2 regions of the Crystallibacter crystallopoietes genome follow, and region 2 is predicted to be linked to the other one. Evidence: riboswitches for the same ligand, from Rfam matches in the RefSeq annotation. Region 2 holds a riboswitch; the other holds the start of a gene.

Region 1 (9,307 bases), 1.3 Mb from region 2:
CCACACCGGACCCGTGAAACTGGCCGGCGGGCTCTCTGGCTGGGAGCAGACGCCGAGCGTGGACGGCCACTTCGACCGGATCAGCATGGCCATCGATCCGATGTTCGGCACCGAGGACGAGTTCCGCGAGATGTGCCAGGTCGCCAACGACCACGGCGGAACCATTGTGGATGACATCGTGCCCGGACATACCGGCAAGGGTGCGGACTTCCGGCTGGCCGAGATGAACTTCCGCGACTACCCGGGCATTTACCACATGATCGACATCCCCGAGTCGGACTGGCACCTGCTGCCGGAGGTGCCCGAGGGCGAAGACGCGGTCAATATCGACGCCGAAACCGAACGCGCCCTCCAGAAGGCCGGGTACATCATCGGCGAACTGCAGCGGGTCATTTTCTATGAGCCCGGAGTCAAGGAGACCAACTGGAGCGCCACCGGCCCGGTCCTGGACGTTACCGGCCAGATGCGGCGGTGGGTGTACCTGCACTATTTCAAGGCGGGCCAGCCGTCCATCAACTGGCTGGATCCCACCTTCTCAGGCATGCGCCTGGTGATGGGCGACGCCCTGCACTCGCTGGTGGACCTGGGCACCGGCGCGCTGCGGCTGGATGCCAACGGCTTCCTGGGCGTGGAGAAGAGTGCCGAGGAAACGCCGGGCTGGTCCGAGGGCCATCCCATTTCCGAGGCCGCGAACCAGATCATCGGCAGCATGGTCCGCAAGGTCGGCGGCTTCACGTTCCAGGAACTGAACCTGAGCATTGACGACATCAAGTCCACCTCCGCCAATGGCCCCGACCTGTCCTACGACTTTGTCACCCGCCCCGGCTACCACCACGCCCTGGTCACCGCGGATACCGAATTCCTCCGGCTGACCCTGCGTCTGGCCATGGAGATCGGCGTGGACCAGGCCTCCCTGGTCCACGCGCTGCAGAACCATGACGAACTGACCTACGAACTGGTGCACTTCACCACCAAGCACAAAGACGATATCTATGAGCTCGACGGCGAGGAACTGACCGGCGCGGAACTGGCCCTTAAAGTGCAGCAGACCTTGCGGGACGGCATTACCGGGGAGGCCGCACCTTATAACTTGGTCTTCACGGCCAACGGCATTGCGTGTACGACGGCGAGCGTGATCACCGCGGTGCTGGGCATCAAGGACCTGAGCACCATCACGCCGGAGCAGACCATCGAGGTCCGCAAGGTGCACCTGTTGCTGGCCATGTACAACGCGCTGCAGCCGGGCGTCTTCGCGCTCTCCGGGTGGGACCTGTGCGGCATGCTGACGCTGGACCGGTCGCAGGTGGCCCCGCTGCTGTCCCGCGGCGACACCCGCTGGATCAACCGGGGCGCCCACGACCTGATGGGAGTCAACCACACCGGACAGGCTCCGACCTCCGGAATGCCCAAGGCCGTCAGCCTGTACGGGACGTTGCCGGACCAGCTCGCGGACGAGTCCTCTTTCGCGCGGCAGCTAGCCAAAATTCTGGCCGTCCGGGAGCAGTACGGCATCGCCAAGAGCGCCCTGCTCGATGTTCCGGACGTCTCACACCGCGGCATGCTGGTCATGGTGCACCAGCTGGAATCGGGCGATTGCGAAGTCACCGTCCTGAACTTCTCTGACCAGGAGATGGCCGGCACGGTGCGCTCCGAGCAGTTGGAAACCGGAGCCTTGGTGACCGATCTGTTCAGCGGTGAAGAGGTGGGCAGTGTGGATGATCTGCACAGCTTCTATATCCAGCTGGAGCCGTACCAGGGAACCGCGCTGCTGGTGACCCTGCCCGAAGAAGAGGAGCCGGACACGGAGGCGGCGGCTGAGGCGGAAGCAGGCGCGGACAGGGACGCGGGCACGGCTGCCGGCTGAGCCTGCGGCGCAGGCACGTCAGCCCCTGTCACGTCCTGATCTGGGGTAATGCCCAGCGCGCTCCGAATGTGACCAGCATCTCACATGAAAACGCGGTAGGCGGGGAACCGGTTCGGTGGAACCGGCGTTACCTTTCCGTAACTTTGCCTACCCGAAGTGTGTGTGAAATATGGCTGAAGACTCCTCCGCCGAAGATAAGCCGAAACTCCTCGGCCTCAACGGTGCCCAAACTATTGCCTCCGCCCTGGCCGCTGTGACCTCGGCCTTCGCGGGTTCCTTCCTCGGTGTCGCGGGAACGCTGATCGGCGCTGCCCTTGGTTCGGTCATCGCCACGGTTGCCGCAGCCATCTACGCCAGGACGCTGAGTTCCGCCGCCGTCGCGGCCCGGAAGACCCTGCCCGTGCCGCGGCTGCGCGGCCTGCGCAACGGCGGCTTGCCTGCGAGCGACGACGGAACCGAGCGCGCCGGTGTTCCCAGTGCCGTCGCGGATTTCAAGGCCAAGCTCACTGCCCGCCGCTTTACGCCCCGGACCTGGGTGAAGATCGGAGTGGTCAGCGCAGCCTCCTTCCTGATCGCCATGGCAGGCATCACGATGATCGAACTGGGAACCAGCAAGCCCATTTCGGCTTTGGTTGCATCGTCGACCAGCAGCACCCCGGCCGCCGAGCAGCAGACAACCTTGGGCCGCGTCCTGACCGGAACCGCGGCCCCGGCCGAGGACGGAAGCGAAACCACGGAGCCCGGCGAGGCTGAGCCCGGGCAGGTCGACGACGGCGCCGGCCAGACCGGGACTACAGGCGAGACCTCCGGTGATACCTCCGGAACAGACGGATCAGCAATGGTCGAGGACCCGGCCACCGACCAGACCGACGGCACGGGGCCGGTGGAGACCGTGCCCGAACCGGTTCCGGCGCCCGGCTCCGAAACGGGCGAAGTAGCGGAGCCGGAAGTCGTCACCGACTCCGGCGCTGGCCAGCAGGATGCCGGGCAGGAAGCCGTGCCGGACGACAGTGGCGCCGTCGATCCGGCACCCGTGGACAGCGGTCTGACCGAAGGCGACCAGACCGGCACCGAGCAATAAGGCCTGCCCAGGCGACGCCGGCACTCAGGTGAGTGCCGGCGTCGTACATCGTCTGCAGCGGATCCGCCGCTGACTAGGCAGTAAAGAAATGATGTTGCGTTAGCTCCTCGCGTGCCGCTAATCTGTGTGAGGCGGGTCACGAAGCTGTGGCCCAACGCTTTTGATCTGCGGCGGGAGAGTCCTGCCGGTACGTTCGTCAGGCGCCGTAGGAGCAACTCCTCCCCAGGAATCTCTCAGGCCCACGTACCGCCGCGGCTAGGCAACTCTGGAAAGCAGCCGGGCAACCGGCTCACCGACGGTGCAAGCGGCCCCCACGGGGGCGGCGGAAACTCTCAGGTCCCAGACAGAGCGGGGAGGAACCCGAATCATCGTGGCGTGTTGTGCGCTGCCTGAAATATGGAGTTCCTTATGACCATCCAGTCACCGTCCACTTTCCAACAGGTCGTGTCCCCGAGCCTGAACAGCCAGCTGTCCGAGCTGGACCCCGAGGTCGCCGCCAAGATCGACGACGAGCTCACCCGCCAGCGCGACGGCCTGGAAATGATCGCCTCGGAGAACCACACCGCCGCCGCAGTTATGCAGGCGCAGGGCTCCGTGCTGACCAACAAGTACGCCGAAGGCTACCCGGGACGGCGTTACTACGGTGGCTGCGAGCACGTCGACGTCATCGAGCAGTTGGCCATCGACCGCGTGAAGGACCTGTTCGGGGCGGCCTACGCTAACGTCCAGCCGCATTCCGGTGCCCAGGCCAACGCGTCGGTCATGCACGCGCTGATCAAGCCCGGCGACACCATCATGGGGCTGAACCTGGCCCACGGCGGCCACCTGACCCACGGCATGCGGATCAACTTCTCCGGCAAGCTGTACAACGTGGTTCCGTACCAGGTCCGCGAAGAAGACCACCGGATCGACATGGTGGAAGTGGAGCGCCTGGCCCACGAGCACAAGCCGCAGCTGATCGTGGCCGGCTGGTCCGCCTACGCCCGCCAGTTGGACTTCGCCGAATTCCGCCGGATCGCCGACGCCGTCGGTGCCTACCTCATGGTGGACATGGCGCACTTCGCCGGCCTGGTGGCCGCCGGATTGCACCCCAGCCCGGTGCCGCACGCCCACGTTGTCACCTCCACCACGCACAAGACGCTGGCCGGCCCGCGCGGCGGCATCATCCTGACCAACGACGCCGACGTCGCCAAGAAGATCAACTCGGCAGTGTTCCCGGGCCAGCAGGGCGGGCCGCTGGAGCACGTCATCGCCGGCAAGGCCGTGGCCTTCAAGATTGCTGCATCGCCGGAGTTCAAGGAGCGCCAGGAGCGCGTGCTCGCTGGAGCAAGCATCTTGGCCGAACGCCTGATGCAGCCCGACGTCGCCGCCAAGGGCATCTCCGTGGTTTCCGGCGGCACGGACGTGCACCTGGTACTGGTGGACCTGCGCAACTGCGAACTGAACGGCCAGGAAGCCGAGGACCGCCTCGCGGCCATCGACATCACCGTCAACCGCAACGCCGTTCCGTTCGACCCGCGCCCGCCGATGGTCACCTCCGGCCTGCGGATCGGAACGCCCGCACTGGCTACCCGCGGCTTCGGCGAAGCGGCCTTCACCGAGGTAGCTGACATCATTGCTGAGGCGCTGATCGCCGACGACGAGGCAAGCCTCGCCGATCTGCGCCACCGCGTGGAGGCCTTGGCCGCCGCGCACCCGCTCTACCCGAACGTGGCACCGCTGGCAACGGCCGGCGCCTAACCGGGACTGGCAGGGACCGCGGGGCCCCTGCCCAGGGGCCGGCCGCATACATGGGGAAGCGGCCGGCGCCCTGACCAACCTGCATGCAACCCACAACCAGGGCCATGCAGCCATGCGAAATATCCTCGCTCTGAAGGAGTAGTAAATGAAAGATGCAACAGTGCAGTCATCCGGGGCACCCCATCTGGAAAGACAGCTGAGCAACCGCCACATCCAGCTGATTGCGATCGGCGGTGCCATCGGCACGGGGCTTTTCATGGGCTCGGGGAAAACGATCTCCGCGGCCGGACCCTCCGTCATCTTCGTCTACATGATCATCGGCTTCATGCTGTTCTTCGTGATGCGGGCGATGGGCGAGCTGCTGCTGTCCAATCTGCATTACAAGTCCTTCAGCGACTTCGCGGGCGACCTGCTCGGCCCCTGGGCCGGATTCTTTACCGGCTGGACCTACTGGTTCTGCTGGGTCGTGACCGGCATTGCCGACGTCATCGCCATCGCCGGCTACGCCAACGAACTGGTTCCAGGCATCCCGCTGTGGATTCCGGGCGTGTTCACGATCGCCGTCCTGCTGGTGCTGAACCTGGTCACGGTCAAGGCCTTCGGCGAGACCGAGTTCTGGTTCGCGCTGATCAAGATCGTCGCCATTGTGGCCCTGATCCTCACGGGTCTGTACATGATCCTTTCGGGCTTCAAGTCCGAGGCCGGCCCGGCCACTGTCGAAAACCTGTGGATCCACGGCGGCTTCTTCCCCAATGAGTTCATGGGCTTCGTGGCCGGCTTCCAGATCGCCGTGTTCGCCTTCGTGGGCATCGAACTGGTGGGTACCACCGCTGCCGAGACCAAGGATCCCGAGAAGAACCTGCCCAAGGCCATCAACTCGATTCCGGTCCGCATCCTGCTCTTCTATGTAGGTGCACTCATCATCCTCATGGCAGTCACTCCCTGGACCCAGTTCGAGGCCGGACACAGCCCCTTCATCGGCATGTTCTCGCTGGCCGGGCTGGGCATGGCAGCTACGGTGATCAACCTGGTGGTCCTGACCTCCGCCATGTCGAGCGCCAACTCCGGCATCTACTCAACTTCGCGCATGGTCTTCGGCCTGGCGCAGGACGGCGACGCTCCGTCGATCTTCAGCAAGCTGTCGGTGCAGAAGGTGCCGCGCAACGCGCTGTTCCTGACCTGTGTGCTGCTGTTCTCGTCCGTGGCCCTGCTCTACGCCGGTGACGACGTCGGCAAGGCCTTTGGCATGGTGACCACGGTTTCCGCCGTGTGCTTCATGTTCGTCTGGTCCATCATCCTGGCCAGCTACCTTGCCTTCCGCAAGCGCCGGCCCGGCCTGCATCAGGCTTCCAAGTTCAAGATGCCCGGTGGCCCGGTCATGGTGTGGGTGGTCTTCGCATTCTTCGGCTTCGTGCTGTGGGCGCTGACCACACAGCCGGATACGTTGCTGGCCCTGCTGATCACGCCCATCTGGTTCGCAGTGCTGGGCGCCGCGTGGGCGATCCTGCGCCGCAACCCGCTGCATGCAGCCCGCTACGAAACGTTCAAGGCAGGCGTCATCGCAGACCACGCCGAGGTGAAGGAAACCGCCTCCGTTTCCAGCTAACGACGGCGGAAAACTAACGACGGCGGAAAAGCGGCTACCTGACGGCGGCCGGGCATGGTGAATCCACCTGCCCGGCCGCCGTTCCGGCTTTCTAGAGCCGCCAAGCGGACTGGTAGCCGGTGTGGGTTTGGTAGGGGAGCGCCATGTGCTGCAGGAAGGTCAGCATGTAGTCGTAGTCGCTGGCGGGTTCGTGGTCCCAGTCAACGTCCCTCACATGGGCGATCATCCGCCGCTTGGCATCGCACTCGGCCAGATTCTGTATCAGGTGGTGCCGCAGGACCGTTTGTCCCACCATGCCGACATCGGTCATCAGCGCCCGTATCCGAGCCTCGTCCTGCTGGATCTTGGCGAGCAGGAAATCGATAAGATCACCCATGTGGCCATCTTGGACCATTCGGTGGGTTCAAGGCCATGGGCCATAATCGAGACCATGGGTATCACCGAGACAGATCTTGAGCACCTGCGCCGCTGCGTCGAGCTGGCACGCGAAGCACTCGAGGATGGCGACGAGCCGTTCGGCTCAGTCCTTGTCGACGCAGGGGGCCACGTACTTTTCGAGGACAGAAACCGGGTCAAGGATGGCGACCAGACGCGGCATCCGGAGTTCGAGATCGCGCGCTGGGCTGCTAGCAACATGGACCCGGCGGATCGTGCCGCGGCCACGGTCTACACCTCCGGCGAGCACTGCCCGATGTGCTCGGCCGCGCACGCCTGGGTCCGCTTGGGGCGGATTGTCTACGCGGCATCCTCCGAGCAGCTTGGCAACTGGCTGAAGGAGTGGGAAGTGGCACCGGGGCCGGTCAACCCATTGCCCGTCCAGACCATCGCCCCCGGAGTGGAGGTGGACGGACCGGCAATGGAGCTGGCTGAAGACGTCCAGGCGCTGCACCGGAAGTTCCACTTCCCCCAAGACCCTGCCTAGTTCCCGGCAGGGACCCCTGAATACACATGTGGCGAATCGCCCAGCTCCCATTGACCGCCACGCTCCGGTACTGTGCACTGTTGAGGTGGATACCCATCACAATGTGCTGATCATCGGCGGCGGCAACGCAGGCATATCGCTTGCCGCCCGGCTTCGGCGCTACAAGGTCGAGGATGTTGCGCTGGTCGAGCCGAGCCCGTGGCACTACTTCCAGCCGTTGTTTTCCCACATCGGTGCCGGGGCCGCCCAGATGAAGGAAGCGGTCCGTGAACAACGGAAGGTAATGCCGCGCGGGGTCGACTGGATCCGTGTCGCGGCGGCGGATATCCAACCTGATTACAACGCGGTGGTACTCGCTGACGGCCAGCGGGTGCACTACAACCAGCTGGTGGTTTGTCCGGGACTGCAACTGGACTGGCAAGCCGTCCCCGGGATGGCCGATGCCATCGAGTCCCCGTACGGAACGTCGAACTATGAGTCGCGGATGCCCACCAAAACCTGGGAGCTGGTCCGCCGCCTGCGCTCGGGAACTGCGGTTTTCACCCAGCCTCCGGGCCCGGCCAAGTGCGCCGGAGCAGCGCAGAAGATTGCCTACATGGCGTGCGACTTCTGGCGTGAGCAGGGCGTGCTGGGAGACATCAGGGTGGTGCTGGTGGTGCCAACGCCCACTGTTTATGGCGTCGACGGCGTTGATGGGGTGCTGGAGCGCAAAATCGCGGAGTACGGGATTGAGCTGCGGACCTCAACTACTGTGGACTCCGTAGACGCAGCGGAGCGGACCATCCGGCTGCAAGGCCCGGCCGGCGGCGAAGACCTCGGCTATGACTTGCTCCATGTAGTACCCCCGCAATCTGCGCCGGACTGGCTGAAGGCCACCACGTTGCCGGCCCCGGAGGACCAAAGCGGTTGTGTGGAAGTGGATCCGGAACTGCTACGGCACCCCCGCTACCCGAACGTCTGGTCCCTGGGCGATGCCGCCGCAACCCTGAACTCAAAGTGCGGCGGCGCCCTGCGCAAACAGGTCAAGATGCTGGCGCTGAATCTGAAGGCCGTGCTGGACGGGCGCGAGCCGGAAAACCGGTACAACCACTACGGCGTCTGCCCGTTCACGCTCACGCGCCACACCGTTCTTTTCGCCGAGTTCGACCATCAGTACCGCCCCATGCCCAGCATCCCGTGGCTGAATCCAGCCAAGGAGCGGCGCTGGGCATGGGTGCTGGACAGGCGGATCTTCCCTCAGGTCTACTGGCATCTGATTCTGAAAGGCAGGGCTTAAGGAGAACATGACAACGACGACGGCAAACCACACCACCCGAATCGTGCTGGCCGAACGGCCTCATGGCGCACCGACGGATCAGACCTTCCGGACGGAAACTGCTGAGCTTCCCGCGCTCGCCGACGGGCAGTTGCTGGTGCGCAACCGGTACATTTCGCTGGATCCCTACATGCGCGGACGGATGAGCGCGGCGAAGTCCTACGCCACGCCGACGCCGGTGGGCGACGTCCTTCCGGCCGAGACAGTTGCCGAGGTCGTCGAGAGCCGCGACCCCGACTTTAAGCCGGGCCAACTGGTGGCGACGCACGGCGGTTGGCAGAGCGCCGCCGTCGTTCCCGGTAAATACTCGCGTCCGGTCAGCGACAACGGACAGCCGGAATCGACCGCGCTGGGTGTGCTCGGCATGCCGGGCTTCACCGCCTATTCCGGCATGGCGGAGATCGGACGCATCCAGGCGGGTGAGACGCTGGTGGTCGCGGCTGCCGCCGGACCGGTTGGCTCCGCCGTCGGGCAGTTGGCCCGTGCGGCGGGAGCGCGTGCGGTCGGCATCGCCGGCGGGCCGGAGAAGTGCGCCTATCTGGTTGATGAGCTGGGGTTCGACGCCGCCGTGGACCACCGTTCCGAGTCGTTCGCCGAAGAGTTGAAGGCCGCCTGCCCCGAGGGGATCGACGTCTACTGGGAGAACGTGGGCGGCAAGGTGCTCCAGGCGGTGCTGCCGCTGCTGAACCTGTATGGGCGGATGCCGGTGTGCGGGATGGTCGCCCAGTACAACGCGACCGGCGCTCCGGAGGGGCCGGACCGGCTCCCCGATTTTATGC
Region 2 (9,307 bases):
GAAAGTCTGCCGAACAAACGGCGCCGGGTGGCCGTGCTCGACGAGCTCCATGCGGTCCAGTTGCTGGATGTTCTCGGTGTTGTCCTGGTGGCGGTCTTCGAACGTTCGGCCGCCCAGCTAGGCCAAGATGATGTCGAGGCGATGGCGGCAGCCACCGAGCGGCTGGACGGCGCGCTCCAAGCAGGCGACATGCTGGCCGCCCACACCGCGCTGCGGGAGTTGATCGAAATCATCCTTGATGCGGCCGACCACGATGAGCTACGCGCCGTGAATGAGCATGTGCTGGCCCGTTCCCTGGGCCGCCTTTTCCTCTACCCCCGGGAGGACCTTTATTCCATCTGGATCGACGGGTGGAAGGAGGCAGTTGCGCTGCTGCGCCGGCAGGAACCGGACGCGGCCGTCCAGCGGCTGCGGCAGGTCTTCTGGATTGTGACGGAGGAGCTGCGGGCCGGGCACATGTAGGCGGCCGGCTGGCGCGCTGTAACTCCGGCTAGAGCGTGGTTTCCCGGGCCTTGCCGACAAGATCGAAATTCACCACGGAGGACTCGGCCGTCATCACCAGCTTCCGGGACTGCGTGTACTGCGTGTCGGGTTCGACAACGGTGACCACATATCTGCCCGTGGGGGGAAGCCGCAATTCGTAGCGGCCGGCGTCGTTGGTTTTGGTGGAGGCGATGTACTCGCCCGTGTGTGCGCTGAGCGCGACGAGCGCGCCGGGTAGCGCGGCCCCGCCCCGCAGCACCCAGCCCGTGACGGTCAGCCGCTGCGTCAGCCGGATCTGCTCATCGCGTTCGGTACCGGTGAACCTGACCACCTTGGAGGTGGGGACCCAGCCGTCCGCATTGGCCACGACCAGATACTCGCCAGGACCTGGCAGCGCAAGGGAGAACCCGCCGTCGTTCGCTGCCCTGCTCCAGTCCACAGGCTCGCCGGAGGTCTTCATCACCGTGACCACGGCGTGCGGAATGGGCTGGTCGTCGGTGTGCAGCACGCGCCCGTGCACCACGGTTTCGGCGCTGTTGCCGGCCTGGGTAACGGCGAGGGCAGCGGTCTCGACTGGAACGCCTTCGGCCGCAGGCACCGCCTCGTACCTGGGCACGAACCACACCACGGCACAGGCCACGAGCGAGGCTACGGCCGCAATCCAGAACACGTCCTGGAAAGCCTCCAGGGCAGGTAGCTCGCCGCCGTTGACGCTGACCGTTACCGACGCCAGGACGGCTGCGACGGCGGCGCTCGAAGTCGAGGTGCCGATGGCCCGCAGCAGCGCGTTGAGGCCGTTGGCGGAGGCCGTCTCGGTGATCGGCACGTTGGCCATGATCAGGCTCGGCATCGCGGCATAGGCCACCGCGGAGCCGACGCTGACGACGGTGGAGCCAATAATGATCGCGGTCACCGAATCGCTGACGAACACGCGGCCCACGTACCCCACGGCCATGATCGCCGAACCGGCAATCAGCGTGGTCTTGCCGCCCAAGCGGTTGATCATTGCGCCGGATACGGGGGAGAAGGCAACCATGGCCAGCCCGGACGGAACCATCGCCAAGCCGGCCGTGACGGGGTCGAGCCCGAACCCGTGCGGCACCGAAGCGGGCAGCTGCAGCTGCTGGGTGCTCAGCAGCATGTTGGCGAACAGGGCAAAACCTACCAGGACGGAGGCGATGTTGGTGAGCAGCACCGGCCGCCGGGACGAGGTGCGTAGGTCGACCAGGGGCTGGCTGACCTTCAGCGAATACGGAATCCAGACTGCCAGGACCACGATCGTCAGGATGAACAGCGCTATGGTCAGCTCGTCGCCCCAGCCCCAGCTGCCACCCTTGGAGATGGCCAGCAGGAGCGAGGTCAGCGCGATGGAGAGCATGATGGCGCCGAGGAAATCGAACCGGCCGCGGGTCCGCACCTCGGATTCCGAGACCACCAGGTAGACCGCGGCAAGAATCGCGAGACCAACGACGGCGGAAAGCCAGAACACCGATTCCCAGCCGGCCTGCTGGTACAGGGTTCCGCCCAAGGGCAGGCCGAGGGCGCCGCCGATGCCCAGCGTGGCGCTCATCAGGGCAATCGCGCTGCCGACCTTCTCCCGGGGGAGTTCGTCGCGCATGATGCTGATGCCTACCGGGATCAACGCCGAAGAGAACCCCTGCAAGGCGCGGCCAACAATTATAGTGGCGAAGTCGCCGCCGAGCGCGGCCACCACGGAACCGGCTGTCATCAGGATGATGCAGACCAGCATCATCAGCCGCTTGCCGAACATATCCGCCAGCCTGGCCACGATCGGTGTCGCAACGGCGGAGGTCAGCAACGTGGCGGTGACCAGCCAGGAGACATCGTCGATGGAGACGTCGAGCAGTTGCGCGAACTCGGGCAGCAGCGGGATGACCATTGTCTGTTGGAGCGAGACTGTTGTTCCGGACAGGCACAGGACGGCGATGATCGCCCAAGTTGGCATTCTTTTGCGCGTGGCGGCAGACTCAGGCATTTCCTTAGCGTATCCGGCGGGTAGCTCTAGCCGAACCAGGGGGCCTTGGCTGCGTCATAGGTGCCGTCGTTCTTGGCTATGTTCAGCCACTGGTCCACGTATTCGCGAAATTCGACGTCGTCCTGCGGAAGTAAGTAGGCCTTCTGCGAGAAGTTGAATGGCTCGTCAGGGTGGACGGCGCAGAGCTCCGGATGTTCGTTCGCCACCCACATTGTTTCCGATGCGTCCGTCGTCATGACATCCGCGCGGCCAGCGATGATTTCATCAAAAATGGTGTTGTTGTCTTCGTAACGGATAACCTCGCCATCGGGGTAATGTTCGTCGGCGAACTTCTCGTTGGTCCCGCCGATTGGTGTGATCGAACGGACACCGGGCTGGTTGATCTCCTCCACAGTGTCGTACTTCTCAACGTTTTCGCACAGCGTGATCGGCGTCTTGCCTTCGTCCAGAGTCGGCTCAGTGTAGAACGCCTGGGCAGCCCGCTCCAAGGAGATGGAAATGCCGCCCACGCCGATATCGCATTTGCCCAGAAAGTCCGGCATCAAGGTTGCCCAGGTGGTCGGGACGTACTCAACGTCCACTTCCAGTCGCTGGGCCAAGTCCTCAACCATATCGATGTCGATCCCGGTGTATTCCCCCGTCCCTGGATCCAGATACGTGAACGGTCGATAGTCTCCTGTGGTGCACACTTTGAGCACGCCGCTGTCTGCAACAGTCTCCAAACGTGACGGTTCGTCGGACTGCGAGGCCGAAGCGGAACTGCCATCGCCGGACGTGCCTACGGTCGTGCAACCGGTCAAGGCCACCAGGGCCAGGAAAGAAGTTACGGCAATTTTGCTCGATTTCATCGGTTCCCTCACGCTTAATCATTTCGGCAGAGTATTGCCAGCGTAGCGGGCCGTCATGGAGCACGAATACCCGTATGCCGTGGCTGCCACAGGTTGTCACACCCGGACCATAGGCTTGGGGCAACGCAAGGAGGTCCACATGTTCTGCTCTATTGTTCCGCCGTACCTGCTCCGACGGCTCGCCCGGTTGGATGACCGGTCCCTGCTGCCTGTGGCGGAAGCTGCCCAGCGTGCCCTGGCCCGGGATGCTGCCATGCGCCGGAACCGCAACGTCAAACGTGCGCAGATGCCGGCCCTGCCCACCCTCCTGCCGTCGCAGCGAATCCGGGCCACAGGACTGAATCCCACCCGGCAGATCAATGACGCCCAGAACATGGAGCGGCTGCCCGGCATCCGCGTGCGCAGCGAGGGCGACGGCCCGGTGGAAGACGTCGCGGTCAACGAAGCCTACGACGGGTTGGGGTCCACCTTCGAGCTTTTCGCTGACGCGTACCAACGCAATGCGCTGGATGGCCGGGGCGGAATCCTTCGCGCCACCGTCCATTATGGCGAGGACTATGACAACGCGTTCTGGAACGGCACGCGGATGGTTTTCGGCGACGGCGACGGGCGGGTCTTCCAGCGCTTCACCAAATCGCTGTCCGTCATCGGGCATGAACTGACCCACGGCATCACGCAACACACCACCAACCTGGTCTACCAGGGCCAGCCCGGCGCGTTGAACGAGTCGATTTCGGACGTCTTCGCCGCCTTGGTGGAACAGTACAAACTGAGGCACAGTGCAGACCACGCGAGCTGGCTGATCGGCGAAGGCCTGTTCACCGACCAGGTCAGCGGCGACGGCCTGCGCTCGCTGAAGGCACCGGGCACTGCGTACGACGACGACGTGCTCGGCAAGGATCCGCAGCCTGCCACGATGGCGGACTACATCGACACCACGGACGACAACGGGGGAGTGCACCTGAACTCCGGCATCCCCAACCATGCCTTCTACCGGCTGGCCTCGATCCTGGGCGGCAACGCCTGGGAACGCGCCGGCCTGATTTGGTACGACACAATCACCGGTACGGAAGTCGTGGCGGATACGGACTTTGCAGGTTTCGCGGCAGCTACTGAAAGTGCGGCGGAAAGCCGCTACGGTAAGGATTCAGAGGAACTCAAGGCCGTAACGGCGGCCTGGACTGAGGTGGGCGTCTTGGAATGAGGATCAGCGTCAAGCGCACCGGCGGATTCGCGGGTCTGACGAGGCGCTGGGCAGTTGAAGTGGGCCAGCCCGAACTGCGTGACGAGTGGCTGCCCATTATTGAATCCTGCCCTTGGGACGATGTCCCGCAGACGCAGAACCAGCCGGACCGCTACATGTACTGGATCAGCGCCGGCGAGCGTGAGGCCTCCCTCCCCGAGCAAGACGTAACCGGCCCCTGGCGGCAACTGGTGGACCGCACCCTGGAAAGCGCCCGGCAGCAAGAGGGCCGTCGCGCCGAACGCGGTCCCCAGGGCACGGAGGGCTTTTTCCGGGACAAGGATTCCGGAGAGCGTTAACCGACTTCAGGTGGGGACAGCGGCCGCCGTCGAGACAGCTATGGTGAAGAAGCCGGCACCAGCCGCCGGCCAAGCCTGCCTGCAGACGGAAATCAGAGTGCCTAGAACAAACCAACCCCAGATTGCGAATCAGCCTGTATCGAAGGACACCGCGTCCGTTCCCGGACTTCGCCGGCGCCGCCTGATCGTCCTCGCCGGCATCCTGATCATGGCACTGAGCCTCCGTCTCGCGGTCTCGGGTGTTTCACCCGTGCTGGCGGAGATCTCCAAGGAGCTGCCCTTTGGCCCTGCCTCCATCGGCGTTCTCGGTATGCTGCCGACCGCTGCCTTCGCCCTGGCAGGCTTTACGACCCCGGCACTGATCAGAAAACTCGGCATACCCGCGGTCCTGCTCGGTTCGCTGGTGCTGGCCGCGACAGGCCAGATCGGACGGGCGCTGGCCTCCGACGTGCCGCTGTTCCTGGGCTTCTCCGCCGTGACCATGGTGGGTTACGGGCTGGGCAACATCGTCATGCCGCCGCTGGTCAAGCGGTATTTCCCGGACCGTATCGGCCTGGTGACTTCCCTGTACGTGACCCTGCTGGCGGTGAGTACCGCCTTCAGCCCGTTGGTGGCGGTGCCGCTGGCAAACACGTCCGGCTGGCGCTGGTCGATCGGCATCTGGGCTGGTGTGAGCCTGGCGGCGCTCGGGCCGTGGGTGGCCACTTTGCTGGGAGAGCGGGCAACGCGGCGGGCAGAAGCCGTTCAACCCCCGTTGGCCGCAGTGCCCCACGCGAAGGTCCGTGTCTGGTCCTCTCCGGTGGCCTGGGGGCTGGCCATGGTGTTTGCCGGGACGTCCACGAACACTTTCTCGATGTTTACCTGGCTGCCTCCGCTGCTGCTCGACGCGGGGATGAACGCGGCAGAGGGTGGAACCCTGCTGTCCTATTACGCCATCCTTGGCCTGCCGACCAGCCTCCTGGTTCCTTACCTGGCCGCCAGAATGCGCAATCCCTTCCCGCTCGCAGCCCTGTTCGTGCTTTGCTACGCCGGCGGATATGCGGGCCTGCTGCTGTCACCGTCATCGGGCACGATCCTCTGGATCACGCTGGCAGGACTGGGACAGGGAACATTTGCCATGGCCTTGCTGCTGGTCAACCTGCGGACCAGGACCACCGCCGGTTCGGGGGCGCTTTCCGGCTTTGCCCAAGGCATCGGCTACTCCGTTGCCTGCCTTGGGCCGCTGACCTTCGGGCTGCTTAAAGACATCACCGGAACGTGGGCAACATCGTTCGGCCTGCTCGCCGTATCGCTCGTCGTCCTCGTCGTCGGTGCTTTCATTGTCAGCAAACCGCGCTATCTGGAGGACCATCCGCGGGCGTAAGGCATAGGCTGGGTTCGTTGCCGCCAATCCCGGATCTACGAGGAGCGAAGATGAAGTTCAACGATCTGCTGGCAGACGCTTTTGGCCGGATCCAGGAACGGGTCCACGAGGTGCTTGATGGACTGGACCCGGACCAACTGGCCGAACGGCCCGGAGGGACCGGCAACTCGATCGCCTGGCTGATCTGGCATTTGACCCGGATCCAGGACGATCACATTGCCGATGTCGCCGGTGTGGAGCAGCGCTGGACTTCAGGCGGTTGGGCGGAACTGTTCGGCCTTCCGCTGGACACACGTGAAACCGGCTACGGCCACACGTCGGAGCAGGTCAGCGCCGTCACGGTGGAATCCGGAAGCCTGCTGGCCGAGTATTTCGACGCGGTGCACCGCCAAAGCCTCGAGTTCATCGGTTCGCTGACCGAAGACGAGCTGGACCGGATTGTGGATACGCGCTGGGACCCGCACGTTACCCTCGGCGTCCGGCTTGTCAGCGTCATTGACGACTGTTTGGAGCACGCCGGGCAGGCCGCCTATGTTAAAGGAATGGTCCAGCTCCGCGAAGCACGCGGTTAATGCTGGCCGCCTTGTTTGTGTTCGCCCTCACCGGCTACCATTCAAGAAGATAGAACGCACTTCAAAAGTGTCATAACTGCATAATGCCTTCGAATTGCGGCGGGAGAGTCCTGCTGGATGAATGTCAGCGGGCGCCGTAGGAGCAATACCTCCCCAGGAATCTCTCAGGCCCCTGTACCGCCGCAGACAGGCAACTCTGGAAAGCAGTCGACCTTAACGGCTCGGCTCACCGACGGTGCAAGCGGAACTTGGAAAAGTTTCCGCGGAATCTCTCAGGTCCAATACAGAGCGGGGAGGAACCCGATCCACCTGGTACAACCGTGCCAGCCAATAACTGGAGTTCCTTCATGACGGTTCAACCCACCATTGCGACATTTGCCGAGCGCCACATCGGCCCGCGCAACAGCGACGCCGAGACCATGCTCAAGCAGCTTGGCTACACTAGCCTCGAAGACCTGGTCGACACGGCAGTTCCGGCGAACATCCGCCAGAGCGCGCCGCTTGAGTTGCCGGCTGCCCGCAGCGAAGCCGAGGTCCTCGCTGATCTGCGCGCCCTCGCCGCCAAGAACATCACGGCCGTGCAGATGATCGGGCAGGGCTACTATGACACGATTACGCCGCCGGTGATCCGCCGCAATGTGGTGGAATCCCCGGCCTGGTACACCGCCTACACGCCCTACCAGCCGGAAATCTCCCAGGGCCGGCTCGAGGCGCTGCTGAATTTCCAGACCATGGTTTCCGACCTGACCGGCTTGGAAATCGCCAACGCCTCCCTCTTGGACGAAGCCACCGCCGTGGCTGAAGCCGTGCTGCTGATGCGCCGTGCCAACAAGAAGCATGCCGACGGCAAGACCGTCCTGGACGCAGACCTGCTGCCGCAGACCATCGCCATCGTCAAGGGCCGCGCCGAAGCACTGGACTTCGAGATTGAGGTGGCCGACCTCTCCGCTGGGCTGCCCGAGGGCGAGATCTCCGGCATTGTGCTGCAGCAGCCGGGTGTGTCCGGCCATGTGGCCGACCACAGCAAGGTGATCGCGGATGCGAAGGAACGCGGCGCCATGGTCACCGTGGCCGCGGATCTGCTGGCGCTGACTCTGATCACGCCTCCCGGCGAACAGGGCGCGGATATCGCCGTCGGAAATACCCAGCGTTTCGGTGTTCCGCTGTTCTTCGGCGGACCGCACGCCGCCTACATGGCCGTGCACAAGGGCGTGGAGCGCCAGCTGCCCGGCCGCCTCGTGGGAGTCTCCAAGGACAACGCCGGCCTGCCTGCGTACCGCCTGGCACTGCAGACGCGCGAACAGCACATCCGCCGCGAGAAGGCCACGTCCAACATCTGCACCGCGCAGGCGCTGCTGGCCATCGTCGCCGGTATGTACGGCGTCTACCACGGACCGGAAGGCCTGAAGGCGATCGCCCAACGTGCGCACAATCAGACCCGTGCCCTCGCCTCCGTCCTCAAGGGCGCCGGGCTGGAACTGGTCAGCGAGCACTTCTTCGACACCCTGACGGTCAAGGTCCCGGGCAAGGCTGCCGACGTCATCAAGGCCGCTGAGGCCAAGGGCATCAACCTGCGCGTCATCGACGCCGATCACGTGGGCATCTCCACGGGCGAATCGACGACGGCGGAGCACCTGTCTGCTGTCGCAGAGGCATTCGGCGTGGCCGGTGCCGCCGAGGACATCGCGGCGGGCCTATCAGCCGAGCCGGAAGGCTTCGGCCTGGAGCAGGGCATGCAGCGCACCTCTTCCTACATGCAGCATCCGGTCTTCCACAGCCACCGCTCCGAAACCCAGATGCTGCGCTACCTGCGCCGCCTTTCGGACCGCGACCTGGCCCTGGACCGGACCATGATCCCGCTGGGCTCCTGCACCATGAAGCTCAACGCCACGGCCGAGATGGAATCCATGACCTGGCCGGAGTTCGCCTCCATCCACCCCTTTGCTCCGGCGCACCAGACCAAGGGCTGGCGCGAACTGATCGAGGACCTGGAAGCACGCCTGTCCACCATCACCGGCTACGCAGGCGTCTCCATCCAGCCGAACGCCGGATCCCAGGGCGAATACGCCGGGCTGCTGGCCATCCGCCGCTACCACCTGTCCCGCGGCGATGAGCAGCGCAACGTCTGCCTGATTCCGGCCTCGGCCCACGGCACCAACGCGGCCTCGGCTGTGCTCGCAGGCATGAAGGTTGTCGTTGTCGCTACCGCCCAGGACGGCACCATCGACCACAGCGATCTGAACGCCAAGATCGAGCAGCACAAGGACAGCCTGTCCGCCATCATGATCACCTACCCGTCCACGCACGGGGTGTACGACGCCGACGTCCGTGAGGTTTGCGACGCTGTGCATGCGGCCGGCGGCCAGGTCTACATCGACGGCGCCAACCTCAACGCCCTCGTGGGACTGGCGCAGCCGGGCAAGTTCGGTGGCGACGTGTCGCACCTGAACCTGCACAAGACCTTCTGCATCCCGCACGGCGGCGGCGGCCCCGGCGTCGGCCC

What was found. A riboswitch is a leader RNA that binds a small molecule or an ion and turns the genes downstream of it on or off. The one in region 2 is predicted to bind glycine.
Positions count from the first base shown of each region.
Region 1: it holds a riboswitch for glycine, as region 2 does, so the genes downstream of both, glyA (serine hydroxymethyltransferase) here and gcvP (aminomethyl-transferring glycine dehydrogenase) in region 2, are expected to answer to the same signal.

Region 1 is NZ_CP018863.1:2,019,530-2,028,836, forward strand. It holds gene treS (maltose alpha-D-glucosyltransferase) at 1-1,864, shown strand, start outside; gene AC20117_RS09540 (ICP22 family protein) at 2,034-2,945, shown strand; glycine riboswitch at 3,107-3,204, shown strand; gene glyA (serine hydroxymethyltransferase) at 3,354-4,685, shown strand; gene AC20117_RS09550 (amino acid permease) at 4,831-6,291, shown strand; gene AC20117_RS09555 (DUF6221 family protein) at 6,383-6,667, opposite strand; gene AC20117_RS09560 (nucleoside deaminase) at 6,722-7,213, shown strand; gene AC20117_RS09565 (NAD(P)/FAD-dependent oxidoreductase) at 7,299-8,489, shown strand; gene AC20117_RS09570 (NADPH-dependent curcumin/dihydrocurcumin reductase) at 8,497-9,307, shown strand, end outside.
Region 2 is NZ_CP018863.1:691,237-700,543, reverse strand. It holds gene AC20117_RS03360 (GntR family transcriptional regulator) at 1-462, shown strand, start outside; gene AC20117_RS03355 (MFS transporter) at 491-2,479, opposite strand; gene AC20117_RS03350 (transporter substrate-binding domain-containing protein) at 2,506-3,327, opposite strand; gene AC20117_RS03345 (M4 family metallopeptidase) at 3,467-4,531, shown strand; gene AC20117_RS03340 (protealysin inhibitor emfourin) at 4,528-4,869, shown strand; gene AC20117_RS03335 (MFS transporter) at 4,967-6,232, shown strand; gene AC20117_RS03330 (mycothiol transferase) at 6,283-6,804, shown strand; glycine riboswitch at 6,895-6,994, shown strand; glycine riboswitch at 6,995-7,101, shown strand; gene gcvP (aminomethyl-transferring glycine dehydrogenase) at 7,152-9,307, shown strand, end outside.